Regions from separate parts of the Pseudoalteromonas sp. MMG006 genome, predicted to be linked through region 4. Evidence: predicted binding sites of a transcription regulator. Region 4 holds the regulator's gene; each other region holds the start of a gene.
What was found. Region 4 encodes LexA, which represses DNA repair genes until DNA is damaged. Its sites were predicted from a motif close to TACTGTATNNNNATACAGTA; they were not measured.
Positions count from the first base shown of each region.

Region 1: J8L73_RS01900 (YebG family protein) is a predicted target of LexA. The motif match lies at 2,903-2,922, and genes of this name have one in related genera.
Region 2: ruvC (crossover junction endodeoxyribonuclease RuvC) is a predicted target of LexA. The motif match lies at 2,602-2,621, and genes of this name have one in related genera.
Region 3: dinB (DNA polymerase IV) is a predicted target of LexA. The motif match lies at 5,928-5,947, and genes of this name have one in related genera.

Region 1 is NZ_JAGJEJ010000001.1:405,192-413,097, reverse strand. It holds gene J8L73_RS01925 (peroxiredoxin C) at 1-26, opposite strand, end outside; gene fadR (fatty acid metabolism transcriptional regulator FadR) at 263-976, opposite strand; gene dsbB (disulfide bond formation protein DsbB) at 1,526-2,044, shown strand; gene J8L73_RS01910 (DUF6170 family protein) at 2,046-2,348, shown strand; gene J8L73_RS01905 (helix-hairpin-helix domain-containing protein) at 2,367-2,663, opposite strand; gene J8L73_RS01900 (YebG family protein) at 2,974-3,288, shown strand; gene yeiP (elongation factor P-like protein YeiP) at 3,373-3,945, opposite strand; gene J8L73_RS01890 (MmcQ/YjbR family DNA-binding protein) at 4,151-4,537, shown strand; gene J8L73_RS01885 (GNAT family N-acetyltransferase) at 4,575-5,084, opposite strand; gene fadJ (fatty acid oxidation complex subunit alpha FadJ) at 5,288-7,510, opposite strand; gene fadI (acetyl-CoA C-acyltransferase FadI) at 7,510-7,906, opposite strand, start outside.
Region 2 is NZ_JAGJEJ010000007.1:142,370-150,275, reverse strand. It holds gene J8L73_RS09510 (ABC transporter ATP-binding protein) at 1-51, shown strand, start outside; gene J8L73_RS09505 (FtsX-like permease family protein) at 41-2,542, shown strand; gene ruvC (crossover junction endodeoxyribonuclease RuvC) at 2,670-3,194, shown strand; gene ruvA (Holliday junction branch migration protein RuvA) at 3,197-3,814, shown strand; gene ruvB (Holliday junction branch migration DNA helicase RuvB) at 3,822-4,829, shown strand; gene tolQ (protein TolQ) at 5,785-6,489, shown strand; gene tolR (protein TolR) at 6,476-6,907, shown strand; gene tolA (cell envelope integrity protein TolA) at 6,912-7,838, shown strand; gene tolB (Tol-Pal system beta propeller repeat protein TolB) at 7,848-7,906, shown strand, end outside.
Region 3 is NZ_JAGJEJ010000037.1:824-8,729, reverse strand. It holds gene J8L73_RS18925 (response regulator) at 1-284, shown strand, start outside; gene J8L73_RS18920 (hybrid sensor histidine kinase/response regulator) at 296-2,266, shown strand; gene J8L73_RS18915 (fumarylacetoacetate hydrolase family protein) at 2,282-2,896, shown strand; gene J8L73_RS18910 (ABC transporter substrate-binding protein) at 2,841-3,704, opposite strand; gene J8L73_RS18905 (aldo/keto reductase) at 3,907-4,959, opposite strand; gene J8L73_RS18900 (thioesterase family protein) at 5,127-5,561, opposite strand; gene dinB (DNA polymerase IV) at 5,958-7,010, shown strand; gene J8L73_RS18890 (leucyl aminopeptidase family protein) at 7,133-7,906, shown strand, end outside.
Region 4 is NZ_JAGJEJ010000014.1:70,364-78,269, forward strand. It holds gene J8L73_RS13630 (cytochrome c oxidase subunit 3) at 1-449, opposite strand, end outside; gene J8L73_RS13635 (cytochrome c oxidase assembly protein) at 485-1,015, opposite strand; gene ctaD (cytochrome c oxidase subunit I) at 1,015-2,607, opposite strand; gene coxB (cytochrome c oxidase subunit II) at 2,607-3,749, opposite strand; gene lexA (transcriptional repressor LexA) at 4,228-4,845, opposite strand; gene J8L73_RS13655 (PaaI family thioesterase) at 5,023-5,463, shown strand; gene J8L73_RS13660 (hypothetical protein) at 5,474-5,854, opposite strand; gene J8L73_RS13665 (Rho termination factor N-terminal domain-containing protein) at 6,086-6,337, shown strand; gene J8L73_RS13670 (hypothetical protein) at 6,468-7,169, shown strand; gene J8L73_RS13675 (endonuclease) at 7,226-7,885, shown strand.

The sequences.
Region 1 (7,906 bases), on a different contig from region 4:
GCCTGGCGGCCTACTAATACACCCATTTTATTCTCCAAATATTTTGAGTTTGTTTTAGATTGCTAACGCAATACTGATAGTTATATGGGCGCTAAAAATTAAAAACCAATAGCGCAAACATATAATTATTTCGCATTCTAGAGTTATTCGACATAAAAGAACAATCGTATTTAACGATGCGAACAATCGAAAATACCGAACACAGTTAAATACCATTTTTCGGATACAAAAAAACCTGCAAAAGCAGGTTTTTAATATTAATTTAATCCATTATATCGGAAGGCATATCATCGCGAATTTTTTGCCAAATTTCGCCAGTTTGATGACCAAACTTACGCATCATTGAAATAGCTCCGTCATGCTCTCTATTTTGAGCAAGAACAGTTAAATCTTTGTAGAATTGACGCGCTAACTCACGAGTGCCCGCATCTGAAAAGTAATGGCAACCAATCTTAAAGTAAAAACCTCTAAAGCCATTTAATATAAGTACATAAATACGGTTGTTACCGGCCACTGCAAGCTCATGATGTACTTTATAATCATAATCTGCGAATGCTTGAGCTGTATCTTCTAATTCGTCGCATTCTGATAAAATTTCAATTACACGCTCTGGGTTTAACTTAATAGCGGCACGCGTATAAATAGCACTTATATTAGTACGGGCGGATAAAAGCTGATCGGTAAGCTCTGGCATTTTATCTTCATCTAGGCGCGCTAATGTTTCAAGTATATTTAAGCCAGACGTTTCCCAAAAATTATTCACTTTGGTAGGCTTACCATGCTGAATGGTTAACCAGCCATCACGGGCTAAACGCTGTAATACTTCACGTAAAGTTGTTCTTGTAACGCCAATTAACTCTGAAAGTTCTCGCTCTGCTGGTAGAATTGAACCTGGAGGGAAATCGCCATTCCAAATAGACTCAACTATATATTCTTCAGCAAAACCTGCTGGGCTTTTCGCTTTAAAAATTCTCATTCAATTCCCACTCGAATTAATCAACACTTATCGTTTTTCACGAATAACTGACAGATTGTACCAGACGAAACACAACTAACAAGTAAAGTAAGTTATATTAGCCAAGCAAATGAGTAGAAATTTCAAATTAGCAAATATTCAAATTTAACTTTGCATAAAATAGTCATCTTTTGTATTTTTAGCTTACTCCGTTCATTGTAGGTACATAGTCACTATCAATGCATTTGTTACGCTTAATACCTTATATTAATTAGTTGCCAGTAATTAAAATATATTAAAAATTAAAAGATACACCTTAGTAACAACACGTTTTACTTGAATATTTAGACAACATTAAAACACCTCAAAAGCAAACGTAAAAGTAGAGCGATATAATCAAATGTTTACTAGCACAATGTATTGAGCAACAATTAGCTAAGGCAAAAGTTGTTACAAGCAACCATTTAGCTCATCCTAAAAAAAGTGATTTGGTAGCTTTTTTCCCCTTTTTGTTGCCGCTTACTTTATCCTAGTACATAATCTAACGTCTTATTTAAATGCGGAATTTTTATGAACTGGCTCGCACATCTTTCTACCCAACGTTCACCATGGCTTTTATTTACTGGTATTATATTTTTACTAGAAGTCACTGCACTGTTTTTTCAATACCAGATGGGCTTAGCACCATGCATTATGTGTATTTATCAACGTACTGCTGTATTAGGTTTATTAGGCGCGGGTATTATTGGCTCAACTAAACCTCAAAGCAAACTTGTAAGAGCCTTTGCATATTTAGTGTGGGGTGTATCGAGTGTGTGGGGCTACCTAATAGCTCGTGAGCATATTGACATGCAAACCACTACAGATCCTTTTGCATTTAGCTGCGAATTTGAGCCTAACTTTCCTCCTTTTATGCCACTTCATGAATGGATCCCAAGTTTTTTTCAGGCAACGGGTGATTGTGGCAACATAGATTGGCAGTTTATGAGCTTAAGCATGCCAGCTTGGATGGAAATAATATTTGCACTATTTACAGTTACGCTGTTTGTTTTAGTAACTTGCCGCCTAATAATTAAAAAGTCGATTTAATATGTTTACCTTTTTTTCAAGCCAAATAAATGAGTTAAAGCAGTTAAAAATACGTCAACGTCAGCAGGTAATTGCCTTATCTTTGAGTATGCTTTCACCTACCGATAAAGTATTACTTCGAATTATAAAGCTCGTATTACTTAGCCCATTATTTTTAATATTTACCGTGTTTAAAGGTTGGATTTTAATTCCGTTTTTAATCCTTGGCGGGCTTTGCTACCCATTGCTCACTACACCTATTGAAATTAACTTTGCAAAAAAACATTTAGCAAAAGCCTTAGAAGAATATAACCAGAGCAGTTAACGCTCTGGTTATAGCTAATTAAAGCGATATTTTACCCTCTAGTTTTTCTAATAGTTTTTCACCAATACCCTTAACATTTGATAAATCATCTAGATTTTCAAAATCACCATTTTCTTGACGATAATCAACTATGGCTTGGGCTTTTTTCTTACCTATACCCGGCAACTGAGCAAGCATTGCAGCATCTGCATTATTTATACTCACGGTTTCAAGCTGCGGTGTTTGCTTAGTTATTTCTGGTAACTGTGCGATTGCAGCTGTTATGGGCATTAAAGATAATAAAGCTACAACCAGTAAGCTTTTTAAGATTTTCATTTCTTTGTCCTTCTTATTTTCTTCTAAGTTTTATATTGCTCAGGAAAATCAATAAATAAAGAACAAAAAAGCTCGTCACTTAAAGAGTACCTAAACGCATTATCACCATGATCCGAAATCCTGAAAATGCAGCTGGTACAACAAAGTGACAGCTTAACTAAAGTAAAGTTACCGTTTTTTGTCAAATCTAAGGCAGTGGAAATCAATACTCTTAGCTTGCAAAATCCTTCGCAAACCATTACTGTACATAAAAACAGTAATATAATGGTTTTTATAAACCACAGTACCACGCAAGCTTGCAGGAGAAATCATGGCTGTTGTTGTTAAATATGTTGTAGAACGAAACGGAGTTGAGCGCATGACGTTTACTACCAAAAAAGAAGCTGATGCCTATGACAAAATGCTTGATATAGCAGAGTCACTTGAACTGATGTTAGAAAAGGTAGACGTGCCGTTAAGCGAGCAACAAGTCGAATCATTAGCGCTTGAAATTGCAAAAAGTAAAGATGACTTTATGGCTGTGCTCAAAGGTAGCAAAGAGCCTGCAGCAGCTAAATCACCTACAAAAAGTAAAAAAGCTGATAACGTAGCGCCAATTAAAGACGATGAGCAACAAGCAAGCTAATCGTATCAAAAAATATAAAAAAGGGAGTAACTAACGTTACTCCCTTTTTGTTTTTAGCTCTTTAATCAAGCTAAAGGTTTGGGATTACTTTTCAGCACGGCCCATAAATTTATGTTCCACTGTATTGATGCGAATACGATCGCCTGTAGAAATATGCTCTGGTACAGAAATAGTTAAGCCAGTAGAAAGCTTTGCTGGTTTAGAGCGAGCACTTGCTGAAGCCCCTTTAATTGATGGGTCTGTTTCTTCAACGACAAGCTCAACGCTTGAAGGTAAATCAAGGCCTACTGGGGCGCCATCAATAACAATAACGTGCACGCCTTGTGTTTCTTCGTTAACAAATTGCATTTCTTCTGCTATTGCGTCTTTATTTAAGTTATACGGCGTGTAATCTTCGTTATCCATAAATACATATTCGTCGCCATCTACATAAGAAAGCATCACTTCACGACGAGTTAAATCGGCAAGCGTTAACATATCGCTGTCTTTAAATGTCTCGTCTACTTTAGCGCCGGTTACTACATCGTATAAACGCATACGGTATAAGCTACCACCCGCACGCCCCTGTGGCACAGAGCGCACAATATCTTTTACAACTAAAACACGATTATTAAAATCAATAGCCGTACCTTTTTTAACTTCACTCGCCTTTGGCATGTGTGTATTCCTATTATTTTTGTGATTGGCAGAAACATACCACGAACTAGATTTTGTTCAACAATTAAGTTGATCTTATAATATGCATTTACTGTATTAGGTTGTATTAGCTTGCAAAATTCTAATTTATACTAAAATACATATAATCAAATGAACAAAAAACTGCTATGGTAGCTTTACCGAGTATGACTTCAAGGAATGGATCATGGACCAGACTAAAGTACATGAGTATTTAATTAAAAAACCACTTGTGCAGGTTACAAAACCATTTGCACAGGAGGTTGACGTTTATAAAGTGAATCATAAAATGTTTGCCACTCTTGCTGTTGGCAATGATGGTGAAACAAACGATGACGGAGAAGTTATTTGGTGGCTTAATTTAAAGTGCGATCCTGATGAGGCACTTTCTTTACGTGAAATTTTCCCGGCGGTGATCCCTGGCTATCACATGAACAAACGTTTATGGAACACTGTTATTTTAGACGGCACTATTCCACAAGGCGAAATAGAGAGAATGATTGATAACTCATTCAATCTAGTTGTAGAAAATATGCCTGAGAAAGACAGACAAGCTATTTTACTTCATTTGTAGGCATTTTGGGGCTAGGTTGCTAGCCCATTAAAATATCCTAAAGCTTTAATGTGTAAACCAAATCATCATACAGCTTACCACTAATTGTATGTGCACTTTGAAGCGTATCTGTATGCGTTAAACCACACTTACTCAGTACCTTTTCAGAATTAACATTGCCACGTGTTACCACGGCTTTATATTGATGAATTTTGCACTCATTCCAAGCCCAATCGATCACTGCCCTTAATGATTCGGTGGCGTAACCATGACCAAAATATTCTGGCATAAATAAGTATCCAAGCTCTGCTGTATCTCCATCATAAGTAAAACCGGTCACGCCAAGTAAAACACCTGAAACTTTATCGGTGACAACTAAACACAATGGGTCCCTCGAGCGTGTATCCCACTTACCTACGCGCAGCTCAAATCGATTACGTACAAAGGCCTCGCTAGGCATGTCATAACAGTAACGCAGCACTTGTGGCTCTCTGTGCAGCTGTAAAAATAGCGGCCAATCTTTATTATTTAACTGCCGCATCGCTAATCTGGGTGTAAATAACTGCATTAATCCCCCTTATTTACCTACGCCCTAAGTAATTACGCTAACACATTACATACTAATTCACTTAATTAATCTATTTTGGGAATGGGAAAACGTATTCATAGTAAAGCAAAATAATTAAGTATTATTGCGGATTGGTATTATGTATCTATTAATAGCAGGCATAAAAAAACCGCATATAAATGCGGTTTTTATTAAAGCAGCTGTTAAGAGTCTTGTTTTGGCGACTCAGCTACGCTTTCTTCATTTTGCTTATCAGAAGATTCAGCGTGTATTACTTGCTCTTCAATTGTGGCTGAGCTTGGCTCATCTGTGGCTGTTTGCACATTGTAAAATGTAGCGCCTGAGTTTGCCATTGCTACTAATGTATCGCACGGAGCAAAGTTCGCATTGCTGTTTGCTAAAGTAGACATGTCAGAACTTACTTTAGTTGCGCCAAGTTTATCCATGTAGCTAAACGGTCCACCTAAAAACGGTGGGAAGCCAATGCCAAATATAGCGCCAATGTCACCATCACGAGGGCTTGCAATAATGCCATCATCTAAACAACGTACAGCTTCGTTAAGCATTTGTGATACACAACGCTTAGCAATTTCGCTTTTATTTAAACGCGATGAAGGAGTTACACCTAATAGCTCATAGACAGATTCGTCAACTTTTTTGCTCTTTTTATCGTACTCATAAAAACCACGACCCGTTTTACGACCTAGGCGTTTTGAATCAATCATACGAGAAAATGCATCTGGTGCTTTAAATCGCTCGCCTAGTTCTTTTTCAAGAATTGGGGCAATTTTAGAGCCTATATCAATCCCTACCTCGTCAAGTAAAGCAAGCGGTCCCACTGGGAAACCAAATTCTACAAGCGCTGCATCTATTTTTTCAATTGGCTCACCGGCAAGCATTAAATTAGCCGCTTCATTTACATAAGGCGCTAAAATACGATTTACGTAAAAACCTGCCATGTCTTTTACCACAATGGGCGTTTTACCTTGCTTACGAGCAAAGTTAACTACACGCGAAATGGTCTCTTGTGAAGTCCCTTCATGTGGAATAATTTCCACTAGTGGCATTTTTTCAACTGGCGAAAAGTAATGCAGGCCAATCACGTTTTCCGGGCGCTGCGCCTGTGCTGCAATTTGTGAAATAGGCAGTGATGACGTGTTACTAGCAAAAATAGTATTGTTTTGACATTGCTGCTCTATATCAGCAACCATACCTTGCTTTAAGGCTAGGTCTTCAAATACAGCTTCCACTACTAAATCAATATGTTTGAAGCCGCTGTAGTCAGTAGTACCGGTAATACGGTTCATGGTTAACTGCATATCAGCTTTAGACATAATACGGCGCTTAAGGCGTTTATCTAAAATTTTGTAGGTGTAGTTCATGGCATTACTAATGCCCTGCTCTGCTACATCTTTAATACGCACAGGTACTTTGGCTTTTACTGCGCTTACATGCGCAATGCCAGCCCCCATTAAGCCACCACCTAAAACGGCTGTTTTACTGATAGCCGGCGCATCATCGTTACGCCACTCTTTTTTCATTTCAGTGGTTGCAAAGAAAATACTACGAAGCGCCTTAGATTCATCACTCATTACGAGTGTTGCAAAACTTTCAGCTTCTGTTTTGTATGCTTTTAATTTATCAAGCTCTACACTTGCACGCACAGCCTTGATAATTGCAATAGGAGCGGGGTAATGTCCGCCTGTTTTTTTAAGTACGTTTTCTTTCGCTTTTTTAAAGATAAAGTTACGGCCAAACGGGTTTGACTCTAATAATTTGCTGACTTTATCAAGCTTAGGCTCTTTATTTTGTGGCTTTTTCTTAGCTGCAAATTCTTTAGCGACTTTAAGCAATACACTTTGTGGCACAACGTCGTCTAATACGCCCGCCTTTTTGGCTTGCTTAGGACGAATTTGCTTACCAGTTAGCATCCACTCTAGTGCTTTTTGAATACCTACAATTTTAGTTAAACGCTGCGTCCCACCGCCACCTGGTAATAAACCAAGCTGTACTTCAGGAAGGCCTACTTTAGTGATATCACTATCTGTGCCTACGCGGTAGTCACACGCTAAAGCAAACTCTAAACCACCACCAAGCGCCGCACCATGTATTGCACTTACAGTCGTATAAGGTAGTTTTGTCATATCAAAAAATGCTTGGTGGCAAAGCTCACTAATTGCTAATGCATCTTCACGCTTTTGCACGCTATCAAGCATTTTTACATCAGCGCCCGCGATAAAGTTATCGCTTTTACCACTAATGAATACCATACCCTTTACTGACTCTTGTTTCGCTTCTTCAAGTAAAGCTTTTAAGTCATCAGCGAATGAGTCACGCAGGGTATTCATTTTTTCACCCGGCACATCAATGGTTACTACGGCAATTTTGTTTTCATCTACCGTTAAATTAAATACTGAATCTGACATTACGCACTCTCCAATACAAAGGCTGCACCTAAACCACCAGCAGCACACGCTGTTGTTAATGCTAAACCGCCACCACGACGTTTAAGCTCGTGTAAGCTTTGCGTAATTAAGCGAGCACCTGTTGCAGCAAATGGGTGACCATATGCTAAAGAGCCGCCGTTAACGTTAAACTTATCCATGTTAATTTCGCCAATTGCTTTACTACGACCAAGTTGCTCTTGCGCAAACTTATCTGAGGCAAACATTTTCATATTGGCAAGTGTTTGCGATGCAAACGCTTCGTGCATTTCAATTAAATCTAAATCAGCAAGTGTAATACCTGCTCTATCAAGCGCGATAGGCGTCGAATGCGCAGGACCCATTAACATGTCTTTTTCTACACCAATAGCTGAAAAC
Region 2 (7,906 bases), on a different contig from region 4:
GCCGGATTACTTGTTAAAAGTGAAGCTGAGGATACTGCAAATGTGGGCTAAGTTAGCGCTTAAATTATTTGCGCGAGAGCTTAGACGTGGCGAGCTTACTGTTATAAGCGCAGCAATTGCGCTTGCTGTATTAACGGTGCTTACTCTTTCTATGGTTACTGAGCGCATCGCACAAAGTATTGCACAAAAAAGTAGTGCGTTTATAGCCGCCGACCGTGTACTTGCAAGTGCTCATACACTCGATACTGCTTTTATTACCAAAGCAAAAGAGCAAAACCTGCAAACAGCACAAATGGTATATTTTGATACCATGCTTTTTGCAAACGACGAAATGCAGTTTAGCTCAGTAAAAGCAGCTTCAAACGAATACCCGTTAAAAGGGCAGTTAAAAATTAAAAACAGCTTGATGGGTGAAACCGTTATTGCCCAGGGCGGGCCTGCACCTGGCAATGTATGGTTAAGCGAGTCAGTTTTTTATAGCTTAAATATTGATATAGGCGCACAAGTAGAGCTAGGGGCAGCCCTTTTTAATGTTGAAAAAGTAATTGTAGAAGAGCCAGATGCACCATTTAATGTGTTTTCGAGTAGTCGTCGTGTACTAATAAATATTGCTGACGTGTCAAAAACAGAGGTTATTCAGCCTGGTAGTCGTGTTTATTATCGCCAGCTTTATGCAGGTGATGAGGCTGACATAAATAGCTTTTACGAATGGTTAAAGCCACAAATGGCTGAAAACCAGCAGTGGTACGGTGTTAAAGACCGCCAATCGCCAATCTCTAAGAGCTTAAACCGTGCAGAGAGTTTTTTACTACTAGCCGGTTTGTTGGGTATTATTTTAGCTGCAGTGGCGATTGCTGTATCGGCAAAACGGTATTGTGAGCGCCAGTACGACCCCGTAGCGATGATGAAAACGCTAGGAGGAAGCCGTTCAACTATACGTAAAATATACATGCTGCATTTGCTTTTAGTGTGTGTAATGGCGGTGTCTATTGGTTTATTAATTGGTTATGGCTTGCAAGAAATCGCAACGAGCTATTTATCAAAAAGTATGGGAATGGAGCTGCCTTTAGGTGGCTTTAAACCCTGGTTAATCGCTATAAGTACAGGCGTAATATGTGCGGTTATGTTTTCTATTAAGCCGTTATTTGATTTATTTGATATCCCGCCGCTTAGAGTACTGCGCCGTAATTTAGGTGATCAGTTAGCAGTAAGCCGAATGCATTTAGGTATGAGTGCGCTAACGGTGTTTTTATTAATGTGGCTTTTTAGTAACAATATAAAAATTACCCTTATTTTGTTTGTGTCTACTTTAGCGCTTATTGGAGTGTTGTTTTTACTCTCTAAACTTATATTTGGTGGTGGGCGTAAACTGGGATTAAAACCAGGTAACAGCTGGTCTTTGGCTATTGCGTCTATTCAAAAGCGTGCAAACGTAAATGCTGTGCAGCTTATTAGCTTTTCGTTAGCGATTAAATTGTTGTTGTTCTTAATTGTACTTAAAAATGACATGATTTCTGATTGGCAATCGCAGCTTCCAGCTGATGCGCCTAATGCCTTTTTAGTGAATATTACGCAAAATGAGCTTGAGCCAGTAAATGAATATTTAGCGCAAAATGATATTCAGGTATCAGACTTTTATCCAACCATTCGTGGGCGTGTAAATGCAGTAAATGGCGAGTTGGTTGCACGTAAAGTATCGCTGCAAGACAACGAGAAAAAAGACGAAGAAGCTCGCTCGGGCATTGGCCGTGAGCTAAACCTAACGTGGCTTAAAGATGTCCCAGCTCAAAACGAAATTATAAAAGGGCAGTGGTTTGGTGAAGGTGTAGTAGGTGAAGCATCGGTTGAGGAGTCAATGTTAGAACGTTTAGACGTTGAAATAGGCGACACTTTAACATTTTTAATTGGTGCACAGTCGTTTGACGCTAAAATTACTAGCGTTCGTAAAGTAAATTGGGCGACCCTGAAACCTAACTTTTTTATAATCTTAAGCCCCGACGTACTTAAAGATTTTCCGGCGACTTATATTTCATCGGTGCGTATAGAGCCAGAGCAAAAACGAGACTTTAGCCAGTTATTACGTACTTACCCAACAATAACCGCAATTGATGTTGATAATTTTGTTAAACAAATTCAAACAACTATTCAGCAAGTGTCGTTAGCTATTGGGTTTGTACTTGCCATAGTTGTATTGTGCGGTGCGCTGGTGCTTATATCGCAAGTACAGGCAAGTTTAGGCGAGCGTATGCAAGAAATTGTAATTTTGCGAACGCTGGGAGCTAAAGGGCGCTTAATTAAAAATGCGACGTTATATGAGTTTTTAATATTGGGTGCTTTAGCGGGTTTTGTTGCGGCACTATTTAGTGATGTCGCGCTTTTAATTGTGCAACAGCAGATGTTTGACCTAGCAGGCAAATTACACCCCGCTATTTGGCTTATAGGGCCTGTATCGGGTGGTGTATTTGTGGCCGCGCTTGGCTACTTTATGATTGCCAGTAAACTTAAACAAAATACTCAAGGGTTAGTTCGCGCATTGGCGTAAGCTATACTTTGAATCATTAAACGCCCACTTAATTTGTGGGCGTTTTTGTTTTTACTTGTTACTGGTAATTTATACAGTGCTCTGGCATTATTAGCATAATTAAAAAATAACAATAATGGAGCCCTGTTTGGCTATTATTTTAGGGATAGATCCTGGCTCACGATTAACCGGTTATGGTGTTGTGGCGCATCAGGGCGCTAAGTTCACATACTTAGGCAGTGGCTGCATAAAATTGGCCGATCATCCATTTCCTATCAGGCTTAAAATGATTTACCAAGGGATCACGCAATTAATCGAACAATTTTCGCCAGAAACTTTCGCCATCGAAAAAGTATTTATGGCGCACAATCCCGATTCGGCTTTAAAACTAGGCCAAGCGCGAGGAGCCGCTATTGTAGGCGCTTCTATGGCTGATTTACCGGTATTTGAATATTCAGCAAGGCAAATTAAACAAGCCGTGGTGGGTAACGGCGGCGCCGATAAATCGCAAGTACAACATATGGTAAAAAATATTTTAAAATTACCAGGTACGCCTCAGGCTGATGCAGCCGATGCACTTGCTATTGCTATTTGCCATGCACACTCAGAACAAAATTTAATTAAACTAGCGGGTAGCGCAAGCAAAACCGTTAGAGGACGTTTAAGGAAATAATTATGATTGGCCGCTTAAATGGCATTTTAGTCGAAAAACAACCACCCGAAATTTTATTAGAAGTAAGCGGTGTAGGTTACGAAGTTCAAATGCCAATGACCTGCTTTTATGACTTACCAAATATTGGCGAAAACGCCATAGTTTATACTCATTTTGTAGTACGCGAAGATGCACAGTTATTATTTGGATTTAATAATAAAACTGAACGCGCACTATTCAGAGAGCTATTAAAAGCTAACGGAGTTGGGCCTAAACTTGGGTTAGCTATATTATCGGGCATGTCGGCTAAGCAATTTGTGAGCTGTGTAAATAACGAAGACGCTACGTCTTTAGTTAAGCTACCTGGTGTAGGTAAAAAAACCGCTGAACGCCTAGTACTTGAAATGAAAGACCGATTAAAAGATTGGGGCAATGACTTATTTACACCGTTTAGCGACAATGCTGTTATTGAGCCTATGAGCGATGCCACAATTGCTAATAATGCCGCCGATGATGCGGTATCAGCATTGGTTGCACTTGGTTATAAATTGCCACAAGCGCAAAAAGCAGTAAAATCGGTTAGTAAACCAGATATGTCCACTGAGGTTCTTATTAAAGAATCTTTAAAATCAATGTTGTGAGTAACCCATGATTGAAGCGGATCGCTTAATTGACGCGACTGAAAAAACCAACGAAGACACCATCGATCGTGCAATAAGGCCAAAACTGTTAGCCGACTACCGAGGTCAGCCACATGTTAAGCAGCAAATGGAAATTTTTATAGAAGCTGCTCGTAGCCGAGGCGAGGCGCTCGATCATTTATTAATATTTGGCCCGCCAGGCTTAGGTAAAACAACGCTTGCGAACATTGTTGCTAATGAACTTAACGTAAGCATTAAAACAACCTCAGGCCCTGTACTTGAAAAAGCCGGCGACTTAGCTGCGCTACTTACCAACCTTGAAGAGGGCGATGTACTGTTTATTGATGAAATACACAGGCTAAGCCCACAAGTTGAAGAAATACTCTACCCAGCAATGGAAGATTACCAACTTGATATTATGATAGGCGAAGGCCCAGCTGCGCGTTCTATTAAATTAGATTTACCTGCATTTACGCTTATTGGTGCGACTACGCGAGCAGGATCGCTAACGTCACCGCTTAGAGACCGCTTTGGCATTGTGCAGCGCTTAGAGTTTTACTCTGTAGCCGACCTATCACATATTGTAGGGCGTTCAGCACATTACCTCGATTTAGAAATGTGCGACGATGGCGCAACTGAAATTGCAAAGCGTTCTCGTGGTACGCCACGTATTGCTAACCGTTTACTTCGCCGCGTACGCGACTACACACAAGTAAAGTCAGACGGAACAGTAAATGCAAATGTTGCTGAGCAAGCGCTTGATATGATTGATGTTGATAAAAGCGGCTTTGATTACATGGACCGTAAATACTTACTCGCCATTATAGAAAAGTTTATGGGCGGGCCCGTTGGGCTTGATAACTTAGCAGCTGCCATCGGTGAAGAAAAAGAAACCATTGAAGATGTAATAGAGCCTTTTTTAATTCAACAAGGCTTTATTCAGCGTACTCCGCGCGGGCGAATCGTGTCTGACAATGCTTATCATCATTTTGGTTTACTCCCAAAACAAGACTAAATTAGTGCAGCCTGCAGCAGTAAATGTAGTGGGCTGACTCCTGCCTAGTTGTAAATTTTTTATAAAATATAATCAACTGTCACCCGCTTTGTTGCAAATGTAATCAAAAAATTAAAATCAGTTTGTAATTCACTTAACGTTAAGACTGGCGTGGCTATGCTGCGTATCAATCAATTTGAGCTAATGATATTCATTTGTTCTTAGCTAGAGAAAAATTGCGTTCATTACAATTAACCCTTCTTGGGCTAGTAGTTAAAATTTAGGCAAAAAAAAGCCCGCATATAATGCGGGCAAACAACAAGTTGAAGGAAGTAATCCAGGGGAACTACGTTTTACTTAATGTTGGTTTTATCCAAAAAGAGTAAAACAATGTAATACGACAAAATATCCTATTACTAAGAACTCGACTTAACGAAAAATCTTTCATTTAGTGCGTCAGCTCGGTATAGGAGAATAATACGTAAGATTGCTTTTTTATTCAAACTAGAAAATTTGCATTTTCAGATTAAAAAAACTAATGCTATGAGTTTTATCGTTGTTTTAAATTTGTGCGTTAATTAATCGTTAATTTTATAAGTGGATGAAAATTATAACTTAAGTAATATTTTTCATTCTAGCTCAGTATTAGTTTTACTATTACGATTAGGTCGCTTGAAAGTAGTTTTGAGTGTTTATGCGCTAAAATTGAATAAACGGTGCATTTTATGACGTTTAAGGCATATATTTAAGCATTTTACCCGCATTAAAATAATAGACTGGGTTTTATAAAAACCTAATAAAGATACAAAAGCATAATAAAGATGATTTTTAACGTTTTTTGTTGCTTATTCATAGCAATATCGTTGTCAGCTTGAAATGGACTAGATACACTAGATGCAACTTTTGACCGCGTAGACGGTCGTATTTACACAAATGAACCAATTTGCCGTATTTTGAAATTATTTAGGAGTTTAACGTGGGATCAGGGCTTAATTTTTTAGATCTAATTCTAGAAGCCAGTTTGCTTGTTCAGTTAGTGATGTTAGGGCTAGTTGCCATGTCGGTTATGTCGTGGGCGATTATTTTTCAGCGCAAAAAAGCGATATCAGATGCGTTGGCTAATGCTAAAAAGTTTGAACAAAAATTTTGGTCAGGTATTGACCTAAGCAAACTGTACAACGAAATTTCGTCGCGTAGTGGTCAATCTCATGGTATTGAAGCGCTATTTACAGCAGGCTTTAAAGAGTTTGCACGCCATAAAAAGAATACATTTCAAAGCGCAGGCATTGTTATGGAAGGCACGCACCGCTCAATGCGCGTTGCACTTTCTCGCGAGATTGAAAAAATAGAATCAAGTTTATCGTTTTTAGCAACGGTTGGTTCTATTAGTCCATACATCGGCTTGTTTGGTACGGTGTGGGGTATTATGAATGCCTTTATTGCACTAGGCGAAGTTAAACAAGCAACATTACAAATGGTAGCCCCAGGTATTGCTGAAGCATTGATTGCAACTGCAATGGGCTTATTTGCGGCTATTCCAGCTGTTATTGCTTATAACCGCTTTTCTAATAAAGTTGAAAAACTAGAATCTCATTACATTAACTTTATGGAAGAGTTTGCAAATATTTTACACCGTCAAGCAGCTACCCAAATAGAGGCTCAAGCGAATGTATCAGCGTAAAAAGCGTCGTCCGGTCGCAGAAATTAATGTAGTACCTTACATTGATGTAATGTTGGTATTGCTAATAATATTTATGGCTACAGCACCGCTTATCACGCATGGTGTGAAAGTAGATTTACCAAAAATGGAAGAGTCGGATTTAGTCGATACTAAAGACACGCCACCAATTATTGCGTCAATTGATTCTGCGGGTAAGTACTATGTGAGTATAGGCACTGATCCTGAAGAGCCAATGGAAGCGTTAGATGTAGCTGCCGTTATTAAGTTACAACTAATGAAAAATCCTGATGTGCCGGTAATGATTAAAGGCTCAGGTAAGGTATCGTACCAAGAAGTATTGTTATTAATGGACTTTTTAAAGAATGCTGGCGTACCATCTGTGGGTTTAATGACGGAATCCTTTGAGGGGACACAGTAGTAACATGAATAGTTCTATAATCAAGTCAGTACTTTTACATTTGGGGTTAGGTGGTTTTTTGTGGGCAACTGCAAACATTCATCCACCTGCGCCAAAAGTAATGGAGGTTACACTTAATTCGGCTATTCCAACGCCTGAAAAAGCAGTATCGGCAGTAACGGTTGATCAAAAGCAAGTTGAGCAAAAAATTGCTGAACTACAAAAGAAAGAAGATGCTAAAAAACGTGCAGAAGATAAACGTATTCGCGATTTAGAACGTCGAGCGGCTAATGCACGAAAGCAACGTGAAACCGAAGCGCGTAATATTAAAAAGTTAGAGCAACAGCGTAAGGCGAAAGAGAAAGAAAAAGCCCAAGCTGAGGCTGAAGCTAAAAAAGCTCGTGCAATTGAGCAAAAAGAGCGTGCTAAAGCTAAACAAGCTGAAAAGCAAAAGCAAGAGGCTGAAACTGCCGCTAAAGCTGCAGCCGATAAACGCAAAGCTGAAGAAGAAGCACTAAAAAAAGCAGAAGCAGAGCGTAAAAAACGTGAAGCCGAAGCAAAAGAACGTGCTAAAGAAGCAGAGCGCAAGCGTCAGCAAGCATTGCAAGAGCAAATGTTACAAGAGCAACTTGCCAAAGAGCAGGCGGCCCGTAGTAAAATACGTCAGCAGCAAGTAGTGAGTGAAGTTGATAAATATCGTGCTTTAATCATGGCGCGTATACAGCAAAACTTACTTATTGATGAAAAAATGAAAAACCAACAGTGCCGAGTAAATATTCGTTTAGGCTTTAATGGTTTAGTAACGCAAGTTAAATCGTTAGGTGGTGATAAGTTAGTATGTGAAGCTGCGTTAAGAGCTGTGCGCATGGCCGACACGTTACCGGTATCTAAAGATAAAGACGTATTCGAACAACTTAAGAATATTAATTTAACAATCAAGCCAGAATTTTAAAGGAATGATATGTTCAACAAAATAAAAATAGCCTGCTTAGTTTTACTGTTTGGGTTTGTAGGTGTTGC
Region 3 (7,906 bases), on a different contig from region 4:
CAACATCACCGCGCCCTGGGCTTATTTTACTTGATTTAAATATGCCAAGAATGGACGGCAGAGAAGCCCTTGAAGCTATCAAAGGAAATCCTAATCTTAAGGGTATTCCCGTTGTAATTTTAACCACGTCTAAGCAAGAAGAAGACATGGTAAAAGGTTATAACTTAGGTGCTGCGTCTTACATTACTAAACCAGTAACATTTGATGGCCTAGTTGAGCTAATGAAAACGTTAGGAAAGTATTGGGTAGAGTTTGTAGAGCTACCATCAACATTTAACGATTAAAGGGAGATTCTATGTTAGATAAAGTGACTAAGCTGCTGCTAGTAGAAGACGATGAAGATGATTACATACTCACCTGCGACTATTTACAACAACTAGATTCACATAAGTTTAATGTAGAATGGATAAGCTCTCCTGAGCAAGCAATTGAAAAGCTGAGTAAAAATGAGCACGATATTTGTTTGCTCGACTATCGCTTAGGCGCATCTGATGGCTTAAGCGTTTTAAAAAAAGCGATAGCTAACGGTTTTAGCGGCCCAATCATAATGTTAACTGGGCAATCTAATGACGAGCTAGACTCTGCCGCACTCGATGCAGGTGCAGTAGATTATTTAATAAAAACTGAAATGAGCTCGAGTCGATTTGCGCGTGCTATTCGTTACGCGTTAGCGCGTAAAGATGTAGAAGGCGAGCGAGTAGAACGTTTAAAAGCAGAAGCTGAAAACCGTTCAAAAGATAGGTTTTTAGCTCATTTAAGCCATGAATTACGTACCCCTCTTTCTTCGATTTTAGGTTACACCGAATTATTATTACAAAGTGACTTTAGCCACCAAGCCGAAAACGAATTGGGTGTTATTTATCGAAACGGTAAACATTTACTAAGTTTGTTGAACGACGTACTCGATTTATCAAAAATAGCTGCAGATAAGCTAGAGCTTACGCTTAGCGAAGTAAATTTAGATAGTATGCTTGCTGATGTGTATACATTAATGCGGGTGTCAGTGCTTGATAAAGGCCTTGCTTTACGCTTTGAATCTGAAAAACCTCTCCCTTTAGTTGCCAAGCTAGATGCAACACGCGTGCGCCAAATACTTATTAACTTAATTAATAACGCCGTTAAATTTACCGATAAAGGTGAAATTGTCGTAAAAGTATGGACACAATGGGTTGATGATACTGAAATGCTATTTTTTAGTATTAAAGATTCTGGGATGGGCATAGCGCCTGAAAAACAACAACTTATTTTTAAACCTTTTGAACAAATAGCCGATGTTGAATCTCGCTCTGTTGGGGGCGCAGGTTTAGGTTTGGCTATTTGTGCTGAGCTATTAAATAGAATGCACGGGTGTATAGATTTACATTCAGAAATAGGCAAAGGTTCTACTTTTACTATTTCGGTTTATCCGGGTGATATTAGTAAAGTAGAGCGTCAAACGCTTAATTTTAGTAGCGCACCGCAGTTACAAAGTAAATCTGCACCCTGTAAAGTACATGGGCGTGTGTTAGTTGTTGATGACTTACGCGACTTACGTATGCTGGTAGGGCATATGATAAGTACATGTGGCGCTCGGGTTGATTATGCAGAACACGGCCAGCAAGCGCTTGAAAAAGTACGTATAGCTGATGCCTATAAAGCGCCATACGATATTATTTTTATTGATATTCATATGCCAGTAATGGGTGGTAAAGAAGCGACCATCGAACTTAGAAAAATGGGTTATAAAGGGCCTATTATCGCGCTGACAGCGGCTACCATGAAAGGAATACATGAAGAGCTTGCTGCACTTGGTTTTAACGACGTAATACCAAAACCCGTAGACAGCAGCGTTTTATATCAATGCTTACAAGATTATTTAATTGCTCCTGAGTGTGCGCCACAGGCTAAAAATATTGCGTCAGATAAAGTGCTAACAGAGAAAAAACAACGCTTTTTACTTGTTGAAGATGACCATGATGCCGCACAAATCACACAACTTTTACTCGAAAGTTTGGGTGTTGAAACGGTTATAGCCTCAAGCTGCGCGCAATGTTTACAAATTCTCAATCATGACCGACAATTCAACAAAGTACTGCTAGATATGCACTTACCCGATGGTCGAGGTGTTGATTTAGGAGAGCAAATTAATGAACGTTACCCCCAGTTAAGATTGGTTATTGTAAGTGGTGCTGAGCCTGATCCTAAAGAGATCAAAGATTTAAATATAGACCGTGTTTTACTAAAACCTATTAACTTAAGCTTGTTAGAAACACTAATTAGCTCATAACGGAGATGTAATTATATGCAATCAATAAAGTTAGGAACTGAGAAATTAACACCTACTAAAGTGGTATGTGTTGGGCGTAACTATACCGCTCATATTGCAGAGCTAAATAACGAAACACCCGAACAAATGGTTTTATTTAACAAGCCAAATAGTGCAATTACGAGCACCCTTTTATCTGAACATAACAACGATGTACTTCATTATGAAACAGAGCTTTGTTTTGTAATTAAAAATAAGCAGATTGCAGGTGTAGGGCTAGGCCTAGATTTAACTAAGCGTACAGTACAAAGTAAGTTAAAAAATAAAGGGCTGCCATGGGAGCGGGCAAAAGCATTTGACAGCTCTGTTATTTTAACTGATTTTGTTGAGCACAGTGATGCTGCGCAGCACTTTACTTTTGAGCTTAAAATTAACGATAAGGTAATTCAGCAAGGTGATACTCACTTTATGTTGTACAAGCCTGAGCAGATACTTACAGAGATAAGCGAATTTATGAGCTTAGAAGATGGCGATATTATTATGACAGGTACGCCATCGGGTGTGGGTGAGATTAAGTGTGGGAATACATTTACGGTTAGTCTTTACTCAAATGAGAAGTGCTTGCTAACTCAGCAGTGGGTTGCTCAGTAATAGGCAACACTTGTTGCTTAAAGTGGGAGTTGAACTCAGGAAAGCTCTGTTTAAGCCAAAACTGTTGGCTTTGCTGGTACTTTTCACTATTGAGCACTTTGCTTTTTAGTGCTTGATTTATTTTGTGAATTGCTTGCGCTGCAAAATTGTTAGGTGCATTAGCTGCGCAGCCCACCGCACCTAACACATACTCTCGGCTATCCTCTTCAATTGCTAAACTCACCACGTTTTTAAATTTACTGTGATTAACAAAATAGTCGCTCATAAATGGGTAGTCGATAGAGTAATCTAAAAAACCACGACTCAAACGCGATATAACTGCTTGGCTTTCGTTCTCGCTACTCCAACTTAAAGATGCTTTGTGTTGGGCTGTGGTATTTTCGATTATCTTATTTATTTTATCAGTGTACTTTCTAGCTGCTGCTTGGCCATAAACATATGAATTATCAGCAAGAAGGTTAATGAGTTTAATAGGTGAACCATGTTTCTTATTAAGCTCTGGAGCTAACTTTTTAGTGGTAATAATATTAAATGGCGGATAAACCGTGGTAGGTGCAGAATAGTTAAATAAGTGATTATTTACTTTTTTGTGGATAACACATGGAAAGCAAATATTTTGTCCTTCATTTAAATATTTATTTATGCGCTCTTGGGGGACAATTAAGCGAGTGTGTTTTACATCACTAATTTCATCCATTAATTGTTCTGTTAAATTATCGCAAATACCGCCTTGAGGTGTATGTTCGCTTTTAGCTATGTGAAAAGGCGGCGTATAGCTTTGCAGCCAAATAATTTCTTTTATTGGCATGTTTTCACCTGCCCAAGTAGGCGCAGTCAAACAGCTAAACATACTAATAAATAAAAAAGGGTTTTTCAGCATAACTCATTAAGTATTAATTCGTTAAAGATGAATTAATTATAGCTTGAGAGTGTTTTTCGGCAAATTTTCTGATAAAAAAAGCAGTATATAAATACTGCTTTAATATGCTTTTATTTTATAACAACGTGGCCTAGTAAGGCATTGGGTAGTCTTTAAATACAGTCGCTATATCATCGAGTAATTCGCGACTAAGCGTAATGTTAAATGCATCGATATTTTCTTTAAGCTGAGCCTTACTTGTAGCGCCAATAATAGATGAAGTAACGCCGTCTACTTGGTTACACCATGCAAGGGCAAGCTGAGCGGGCGTTATGTTGTTAGCATGAGCTAAATCAACATATTGTTGCGTCGCTTTTTGAGCATTCGGAGTGTCTCTAAAAATGCCGTTACGCTGCATAAAAGTCCAACGAGATCCTTCAGGGCGAGCACCATTTAAGTACTTACCTGTTAATAAGCCTGCTGCTAGTGGAGACCATGGTAAATAAGCAATATCTTCATGTATGCATTGCTCAATTAGATATGGCCAATCCTTTGCGTGCGCTAAGCTAAACTCGTTTTGTATAGACACCATATGCGGTAAATTATGCTCTTTAGCTAAACTTACAAATTGACTGATGCCCCATGGCGTATCGTCTGATAACCCACAGTGCTTAATTTTACCTGCTTTAACACAATCGTTCAGGCCTTCTAAAATATCCAACATACTGGCTTGCTGCTGCTCGGTATCTACATCACTGAAAGTTAGTTTGCCAGGCCATTGTCTGCCAAAGTGCGGGGTAGAGCGGTTAGGCCAATGCAACTGGTATAAATCTATGTAATCGGTTTGCAAGCGCTTAAGCGAGTTATCAACAGCCTCTGTTACTGCACTGCGTGTTATATCGCTACCTTCACGGACCCATGATAAACCATTACCTGCTATTTTTGTCGCAAGTACAATATCGCCACGTTTTTGGGTATTACGGCTAAGCCAGTCACCAATAATTTCTTCGGTTTTTCCGTAAGTTTCAGGTGAAGGTGGTACTGCATACATCTCGGCGGTATCAATAAAGTTAACGCCTTGCTCTAGTGCGTAAGCTATTTGCTCATCGGCATCGCTTTGGGTATTTTGCTTACCCCATGTCATGCTGCCTAAGCATACCCTTGAAACATCTACACCGCTGCTGCCTAACGGACTGTATTGCATTTAAAATCCTTAAATTAATTAACCTGAGCTTTGGATAATAAATCTATCTCTAGCTGCTATTTTCAGTGTTAACTGCGTTGAATTTACTTGCAATAGGCTAGCTAGAGAAATAATTCAAATATCACTATGATTTAAAACGTTAGTAAATCTCTTAACCAAAGTTCAGGTTAAGTAAGATCTTGAGAGTGGCTAATTAAGGCCGATAATAATGGCTCAGAAATAGCCGCTTTTTGCCCTGTTTTGAAGTCAAACATCACCACCAAAGAAGAGCCTGTGGTCGTAACTGCTTGCTGAGCATGGCTAAATACTGAGTAATTCATTAAAAAACGATCAGTTTTTATATCTGAAATAGTAATACCAACGGTTAAAGTATCAGGGAAGGTAACAGGGCGTTTATAGCGAATGTTATTTTCGCTTATCACCGGACCAACACCGCCTGGTTTTATTGTATCAAATAGGTTTATTTTATTTAAAAAGTCGATACGAGCGATTTCAAAATAACGTAAGTACACTACGTTATTCACGTGTTGCAGTGCATCCATGTCAGCCCAAGCTACTGTAATATCAGTATGGATAGGGTGTTTATCTTTGAACCTTTGCATGTACTTATACTCTTAGTTTTAAATGAAATAGATTATCAACATGGTGTAACTAGCTCAAGATAATTAATTTTATGTTTTTGTGAGAGCATTGTACCTAATTGAATTTGGGTTTTCAGTTTAGTTACACAGGCACAGTACACATGAGATCACATATGTAGAATTGAATTAATTGGGCTTTAGCTAGTTTGGTTTTTGTAGCGTCTTTTGCTCGTTACGCAATGGGCAATGCATCAGGTGGCATAATATTATTAGCAGCAGGTTTTTTATTGGAGTTTGTTTTTGCTTCACTGTTTTAAAAAACCTAAACGCTTTTAGCAACCGTTGTAGTTAATGAGACTTGCTAATTAAAAATGATTCTATAATAATGGCTGTATAAATAAACAGTTGTTTGTGGTGATGAAAAAGTTTATTCATATCGATATGGACTGCTTTTACGCAGCGGTCGAAATGCGAGATAACCCAAAGCTTGCTAGCGTTCCTTTAGCCATTGGCGGTAATAGCCGCCGTGGCGTGCTCTCTACTGCAAATTATATAGCCAGAGAGTACGGCGTACGCTCTGCTATGTCTAATTACCACGCTAAACAGTTATGCCCAGACCTAGTAATAGTCCCTGGGCGCATGGCTGTTTACAAAGACATTTCTAGTCAAATACGTGCTGTATTTAAACGCTACACCGATTTAATAGAACCTCTTTCACTTGATGAGGCCTACCTAGATGTAACAAACAGCACAGCATGTAAAGGCAGTGCTACGTTAATCGCTCAGCAAATTAGAGCCGATATTTATAACGATACAGGGCTTACAGCCTCTGCAGGTGTGGCACCCATTAAATTTATTGCCAAAATAGCCAGTGATGAAAATAAACCCAACGGCCAATTTGTGGTTTTACCTGATGAAGTAGATGCATTTTTAAATAACTTACCGCTTGGTAAAATTCCAGGGGTTGGGAAAGTGACTTTAGAAAAGCTTAATTTAAAAGGGCTATATACAGGTAAAGACGTACGCGAAAAAGGCGTAAATTGGATGCAGCAACATGTGGGAAATTTTGGTGTATCACTTTATCAAAAATGCGCGGGTGAATATATTGGGGCTGTATCTACAGAGCGAGTACGTAAATCATTAAGTGTGGAGCACACTTATGAATACAATAAAAATAGTTTACAGGAATGTTTAGAACAGCTGCCTAAATTATTAGAGGAGTTGACTACTCGCCTTAATAAGCAGCAGCTACAAAACAAAATTAATAAGCTTAGTGTAAAAGTGAAGTTTGCAAATTTTGTAGTCACCAGTGCTGATCAGGCACACCATCAGTTAAATACCGATATTTTTACTGAGTTATTAAGTAAAGCGTATCAGCGAGGTATGCAACAACCGGTACGCCTTTTAGGGATTGGGGTTGGCGTAAAAAATGAGCCTAACTTAAATCTACAATTGAGCATTTTAGATTAGAGTGCACTTTTTGCTGTAACACCAAGTTGCCAGAGTAAAATTTGCTTATCGCAGTTGGCTGGTTTTGTGTTTTTATATCGACGATAATACCCTCCTTATGTTTAATTACAGGAGCTTTACTTATGGCATATCCTCAAGCAATCGCTGCACCTACTCTTAGTGCAAGCCTTGATTCTTCTTCTCACGATGCACTTATTATTATTAGTGATGACTTTTCTCAGTTAGCCAATAATTCACTAAGCGATGCTATAAACGCACAAGCTAAAGTAGACTCTCGTATTGGAAAGCAAGTTACTTTTTTAGTTATTGAAAATACACGCGTTATTCTTGCGCCTACAGGTCCGCTTAACAGAGACTACGATGATGTTCGTCGTTATTTTGATGCTGCAAAACTAGCCATAAATGAAGCTAAAGCTTCAGGAAGTATAAATCCAGCGATTTACCTACCAAATTTACATGCTGATGCACGCTACCAACATGCTTTAGAGGTCGCTTACTTAGGCGCATGCCAAGCTCTGTGGCAACCACTTGAAGCCCGTGAATATCATGGCGAAGGTATTGAGCCAATTACTCAAATTGGTTTAATTGACGCAAGTGAGCAAACCGTAAAAGCTGTAAATGCAATTGCAGCTGGACAATATGCCGCACGTGATTTATGTGGTACTGAACCAGAGCGTATGGCGCCTCCTCGCTTTGCTGATTATTGCGTGGAGCTTTTTAAAGGCTCAAATGTAGATGTTGATGTAATTGACGACATAGACACAATAGATAAAAACTACCCAATGTTAAGTACGGTTGCACGTGCATCATACGCAGTAGAGCGCCATCACCCTCGCGTTGTTAAGCTTGAATACGTGCCTGAGGGAGAGGTTACGCGTACGCTTATGTTTGTGGGT
Region 4 (7,906 bases):
GTTGTATCCCCTGCTGGCGTTGTCACTAGCGGCCAAACCGCTTCAAAAGTGGGCCACAAAACCTCGTTAGTCATCGCATTATTGCCTGCACCTCCAAGCCAAGGTACTGATAATATTCGTGCATAAAATAACGCGCCAAAAAAGGCCATAAAAAACATTACTTCAGAAAAAATAAACCAGCTCATACCTTGTCTGAACGAACGATCCATTTGCGCTGAATATAAGCCTTGATCGGACTCAGTAATTACATTTTTGAACCAGCTATAAAGCATGTATAAAAGCGCGGCAATACCAACATATAGCAAGTAAACGCCGCTCCCACCTTCTTCTTTTGAGGCACTCATAACCGTTAATGCAGCACCTACCGCAATAAAAAATAAAGCAATAGCGCCCACTATTGGCCAAGGGCTTTGCTCTGGTACGTAGTAATTTTCATATTCTTGATTCATGTTACTTGCTCCTAGTTTTGCACTAGACATGCAGGCTAGTTATTGCTCGCTACTAGCTGCTCACTAATATCAAATACGGTGTACGATAAAGTTAGCTCTTCTATATCGCTTGGTAATGCGGTATCGACATAAAAAAGTAGTTTAAACTCAAGTTCTTCCCCTGCTTTTAGTGGTTGCTGATCAAAGCAAAAACAGGCAATTTTATGTAAATACTTAGCCGCTTTACCGGGAGAAACCGAGGGCACAGCTTGCATTACTTTATCGAGGTTACTGTTATTTTTAGCGCTAAACATTACCTCACGCATAGCGCCGGGTTTAACAGCAACACTGTATTCTTTTGACTTAACAACAAATGGCGCGCCACTTTGCGCATGGGTTGTAAAACTCACCGCTACCTCGCGGTTTTGAGTTACTTGTGTACTTAGCTTTGCTTTCTCAAGCGATGGCTTACCATTTAGCCCTGTTACATCGCAAAATACGTCGTATAAGGGCACTAAGGCAAAAGCAAAAGCAAACATACCTATGCAAATAAGCACTAAGCGTTTAAGTAGCGGCGCGTGAGTCATTACTTAATTTCCGGTGGTGTAGAAAAGGTATGATACGGCGCTGGCGATTCAACTTCCCACTCTAAACCTTCGGCACCATCCCAAACTTTTGCAGGCACTTTATCGCCACCTCGGGCGCACTTAATTACCACGGCCACAAATAAAAGCTGCGATAAACCAAATGCAAACCCACCAATACTTATAATGGCGTTAAAATCGGCAAACTGCAGCGCATAATCGGGAATACGCCTAGGCATACCGGCAAGTCCTACAAAGTGCATAGGAAAAAATAGTACGTTTACACTGACAAGTGATAGCCAAAAATGCCATTTGGCCAAAGTAATATTAAACATATTACCGGTCCATTTAGGCAGCCAGTAATAAGCACCCGCCATTATCGAAAAGATGGCCCCGGTTACTAATACATAGTGAAAATGCGCCACCACAAAGTACGTATCGTGATACTGAAAATCAGCAGGTGTAATGGCTAACATCAGCCCAGAAAAGCCCCCTAAGGTAAACAGCACAATAAAGGCAATACTAAATAGCATGGGGACTTCAAAGCTAATTGAGCCTTTCCACATAGTGGCTACCCAGTTAAATACTTTTACTCCCGTTGGCACCGATATAAGCATCGTTGCGTACATAAAAAATAGCTCGCCAGCCACCGGCATACCTGTGGTAAACATGTGGTGAGCCCACACAATAAAACTAAGTAGTGCAATGGATGAGGTGGCGTACACCATGGACGCATAACCAAATAGTTTTTTACGTGAAAAGGTAGGTACTATGGTCGATATAATGCCAAAAGCTGGCAAAATCATGATGTATACTTCAGGGTGACCAAAAAACCAAAATATGTGCTGAAACATAACCGGGTCGCCACCGCCGGCCGCATCAAAAAAGCTAGTAGCAAAGTATTTATCAGTGAGCACCATGGTCACAGCTCCCGCAAGTACAGGCATAACAGCAATTAACAAAAATGCAGTTATTAGCCATGTCCACACGAATAACGGAAGCTTCATCCATGTCATACCCGGGGCACGTAAATTAACTATGGTCACAATTACATTGATTGCCCCCATAATTGAGCTGATACCCATAATATGAACGGCAAATACAAACAACGCAGTATTATCGTTACTGTAAGTAGTTGAAAGTGGGGCGTAAAAAGTCCAGCCGAATGCAGGGCCACCGCCAGGCATAAATAAAGAAGCCAGCAGGATTAAAAATGCGAAGGGTAATATCCAAAAGCTCCAGTTATTCATTCTTGGTAATGCCATATCTGGCGCGCCAATCATTAATGGCACCATCCAGTTAGCAAGGCCAGTAAAGGCTGGCATAACGGCACCAAATACCATAATCAAGCCATGTACAGTGGTCATTTGATTAAAAAAATGAGGCTCAACTAGCTGTAACCCAGGTTGAAATAATTCAGCCCTAATGACCATGGCCATAGCGCCGCCAATTAAAAACATCGTCAGCGAAAAAATTAAATATAAACTGCCAATGTCTTTATGATTGGTTGTGTAAAGCCAGCGCTTAAAGCCTTTTGCAGGATGGTGACCGTGGTGAGCTTCATTGGCATTAGATTTTTCTACTATGCTACTCATTAGTTCGCCTCCCCATCAGCATCAAGTGCTGCCTGAATTTCACTAGGTTGAATTACATCACCCGTATCGTTACCCCACGCATTGCGTTTGTAGGTAATTACTGCCGCAAGTTGCTTTATTGATAACTGTTTATCAAAAGCTTGCATTGCAGTACCAGGGCGACCATGGATCAAAACATCTATGTGATCTTTTATATCACCCAGCACAATGGGGCTGCCTTTAAGTGCAGGAAATACGCCTGGTAAGCCCATGCCCGTTGGCTGATGACACGCGGCGCAACCTGCCATATACACTTGCTCGCCTAAAGTCATTAACTCTTCTTTTGGTAGCGTTTTATCAAGCAGTGCTGCATCGGCTAATGCCGCTTTTTGCTTTGCTTGTTTTGCATCGGCAAGCCAAGCGTTAAAATCTTTCTGCGATTTAGCCTCAACCACCACTGGCATAAAACCATGATCTTTACCGCACAGCTCAGCGCACTGTCCTCGGTAAATACCTTCTTCGTTAATGTTGGTCCATGTTTCGTTTATAAAGCCGGGGTTGGCGTCTTTTTTAACGGCAAAATCAGGTACCCACCAAGAGTGAATAACGTCATCTGAGGTCATTAAAAAACGTACTTTTTGATTAATTGGCAGCACTAATGGCTTATCAACTTCAAGCAAGTAATTTGGGTTTTTATCTGCAAGGTTGGCTATTTCATCTTGAGGGGTAGATAAAATAGAATAAAACGCGACGTCCTCCCCCATATATTCGTAATGCCACTTCCACTGCGAACCCGTAATTTTAATGGTTAAATCAGCTTTGCTGGCATCTTCCATTGCAATAAGTGTTTTAGTGGCAGGGATTGCCATGGCAATTAAGATAACAAATGGAATGGCAGTCCAAAGTATTTCTACTTTAGTGCTTTCATGAAATTGGGCAGGTACCGCCCCTTTAGATTTACGATGATGAATAAGTGCCCAAAACATAATGGCGAACACTATCACCCCAATCACACAACATATTAAAAATATGGTCATGTGTAGCTGATATACATTATTGCTTATATCGGTTACGCCTTTGCGCATATTGTATTGGCTATTTGCCATTACATGCTGCGAAAAAACAATCAATACAAGCCACACGGTAGAGGTCAGTTTACCCATGTGACGGCTCCTTTGATGCTATTGCGAGTGCAAAGCGAAGAGGCATACGGCTTAAACGCCTATTCGTTATTTTTATTATTTAACCAATCTTATTTGTGTAATTAATTGGTAGAGCTGCACCAACAAAGGGTATGTATTGTGTGTGTGCTCAAAACTAAAAGTTGTGAGTTATTGTTGGTTCAGCACATTAATGATTAGCTAAAAAACATACAACAAGCAAGCTTTAGTATAAAAAACAACCTACTCATATTTTGAATTTACCTTAATTAGACCAACATAAATACAATTTAATAATCAAAAAACGAGTAAAAATAGGGGGTGTATCACATGAAAGAAGAGTTAACTGCGAGTGCAAAAAAGTTTACAGCTTAAATACCTATATAGCTGTTTTAGTATTGCTAAAAGGTGGGTTTTTAAAACAAAAATGCACACTAAAAAGTGCGCATTTATAAATTTACTATCTAATATAGGCTAGAAATTACATCCAATCGGCGTTTCTAATTACGCCTACTGCTAAGCCTTCAATATTAAAAGACTCATTTTCAAGGTCTACTTCTATTGGCGTAAACTCTTCGTTTTCGGCGTGTAACAATACTTTACGGCCTGCTTTTTCTAGGCGTTTTACGGTTACATCTTCATCTACTCGTGCAACCACAACCTGTCCATTTTCAGCTGTTTGAGTGCGATGTACAGCCAGTAAATCGCCATCCATAATACCAATATCTTTCATACTCATGCCATTTACACGAAGTAAAAAATCGGCGGCAGGTTTAAACATTAAAGGATCTATTTTGCAATGGCTCTCAACATGTTCTTGCGCCAAAATAGGTGAGCCTGCAGCAACACGCCCTATAAGAGGTAAGCCTAATTGCTCTGGCTCTTCTTCTTCAATTAATTGAATGCCACGGCTTGCGCCTGGCTTCATCTTAATTACACCTTTTTTGGCAAGCGCTTTTAAGTGCTCTTCTGCTGCATTAGCACTTTTAAAACCTAATGTTTGCGCTATTTCGGCACGTGTAGGAGGCATACCAGTGTCTTTAATAAAAACTTTAATGAGTTCTAGTATTTGAGCTTGGCGTTTCGTTAATGGTCGCATACAACTGGTTTTCCATACAGTACATTTAACTGTGAGTATATACAGTTAAATAAAAATCGCAAATTTAAATTCTGCTTTGAAATAGCTAAACTAAAAGCATATGTGTACATTTTAGGTATTTATAAAATTCACATTTATAAAGTGCAATAAACTTGGTCTTAATTCAAAGGAGTAATTATGAGTATTTGGCACCAACCCATCACTTTAGAGCTTTGCAAACAGTTAGAGGAAGGCATTAACGGCCAAGGCACATTAATGAAAACCATGGGTATTGAAGTCACAGAAATTGGTGACGATTACCTAGTTGCTACTATGCCAGCAATTCCTGAGCATCATAATCCTATGGGGATGGTTCACGGTGGTGCAAATGTAGTACTTGCTGAAACAGTAGCAAGCTATGCTGCTAATTTTGTTGTCGATTTTACAAAGTTTTATTGTGTAGGGCAGGAAATTAGCGCGAGCCATTTAAAAGCATCTCGCAATGGTACTTTAACTGCAACCGCTAGGGCTTTTCATATAGGTAAACGTAGTTCTGTGTGGGAAATAAAAATAACAAATAGCCGCAATGAGCTGTGCTGCGTATCAAAAATGACCGCAGCAGTTGTAGAGCGCAGATAATTACTTATTATTATTTTTCTATAGGATAAATAGTAATTTCCATACCTGCACCAATCGCAGATATACGTAGCAGTGTGTCTGCATGTAAGGCTTGGTTAAAGCATTTAGGCGACGTGCCCGATTCAAAGCCAATATCAAACGTTCTTCGCGAGCAGCTGAGCCATTGTTTAAGCGCATTACGTGAACACGACTCAATAAGCTCGCACAAATGGTTAATCGCTTTATCTGGTGTTGATATTTCACCTGAGGCTTCAATACGCGCAAGTTGACGATATTCGTCTTTATCATAATGCAAAACCGTCGCGTTTTTCTTTAAGTCTGCCACTAAGGCGCTAATATCATGCTTAGACTCAAGCTCTAGATCTACATTTAAAAATTGAATTTCCGACATTGTCTGCTTTTTACCCTCTTATAGTTTCATCGCAAACTTTAACGCAGTTTTACTTTTATACCAAATTAACAAAGCAGTAATCCTTGCTTTATCTTCATAAATACACTTTTAAACGCTTTTGGTACCTAACTTGCTCGTTTTAACTAAGCAGGCTTAATCGCTTAGTTTTACAATTAAACAATGAAATTAATACACACACTGTGTAAATAACGATTTTTAAGGAGCATTAAAATGGTAGATCATGGTCCACAAATTAAAAATGACGATCAGTACGATGCACTTCGCGATGAAGGCATGAGTAAACAAAAAGCAGCACGTATTGCCAATAGTAATACCCACAAAACAGCTATTAAAGGCGGCAAAGCCTCTCAGTATGAGCAACGCACAAAAAAGCAGTTATACGATAAAGCAAAAGAAGTGGGTATTAGCGGGCGCTCTAAAATGAGTAAACAAGAATTAATAAATGCACTGCGTGAAAGCTAAAATTAACTAAAATCTATTGATGCCATTAAAGCCTCATATTTATAAACTTATGAAAAACTGCGACAAAATGCCGCAGCAAAAGCATGGGAAGCTATAATAAACTAACGCTAAAAATAATAAGAAGATAAATATGAGCAAAAAAATATTTAAGCGTGCACGCAAATTACATAAGTGGCTAGGCTATTTACTTGCCTTACAAATTTTAGCTTGGCTTTTAGGTGGCTTAGTTATGAGCGCTATTCCACTTGACTATGTGCACGGCAAGCACCTTGCTAAGCGCACACTGACAAACCCATTTACACAAGCAGACTACCCCGCATCACTCGATGATATTACTTCACAAGTGGCTAACCCCACTCAAATAACATTTGAAAACTTTTTAACTACCCCACTTATTACTGTTATCAATAATATCGAACAGCAAAGCTTTAATGGTTTAACGGGTCGCCCTTTTGAACCACCCACTAAAATACAAATTACCGCTAATGCGCAAGCCCATTTACTCATCGACGCTAAACCAGTAAGTACCACACTTTTAAAACAAGGGACTCGAGAGGTCGGATACAAAACAAATGTGTGGCAAGTACAATTTAACGACACCTTTAATACCACGCTGTATTTAAATGCAATTAACGGCAAAGTGATTACTGTTCGCAGCACTCTATGGCGTATATTCGACTTTTTTTGGATGCTGCACATAATGGATTACGACGAGCGAGAAGATTTTAACAACCCTTTACTAATCAGCTTTGCAGCCACCAGCGTGCTATTTTGTTTATGCGGCATGTTGCTACTTTTGCAAAATTTAAGGCTTAAAAGGATTTTTAAATAGGTTTATATTTTAATTTCAAGGCTTTAAACTAGCGCCTCCTGTAGTTCACGTATGTGATGGATATGCTTAAATTTATTTTAGCCTTTGTGGCTTGTTGTATTTGTTTTTCGGCATCGAGTGAAGAATTCACCCGTTTTTCAACGGCTAAAAGGCACTTAATTAAAACCCTGCCTAATAACGCCAAAAGCCTCTACTGCGGCTGCGACATTAAAAAACAAGGTAAAAAACTAGTGCCAGATCCAACGGGTTGTGGTTATGTGCCTCGTAATACATTTACCCGCTCAGGCAAAGTAAACCAGCGCGCTTTACGTATTGAATGGGAGCACATAGTGCCCGCATGGGAATTTGGCCACCAGCTACAATGCTGGCAAAATGGTGGGCGTAAAAACTGCCGTAAGGTCAGTGCTAAATTTAGGAAAATGGAAGCCGACATACACAACTTAGCCCCCGCTATTGGCGAAATTAACGCAGATCGCTCTAACTATCGCTTTGGTATGCTTAGCGAAAACGCCACACAATATGGCCGCTGCGAAGTAAAAGTTAACTTTAAACAACGCGTAGTCGAGCCACCATTTTATGCCCGTAAACGCATTGCCGACACCTACGCTTATATGCAAAAAACATACGGGCTAAAAATATCTGATAAACAACAAAAGCTATTTGATGCGTGGCAAAGGCAAGCATTTGCTAATAAAAGTAGTGCAAGCAAGCTCTAAAAAGCCTGGTTTGTATACTCA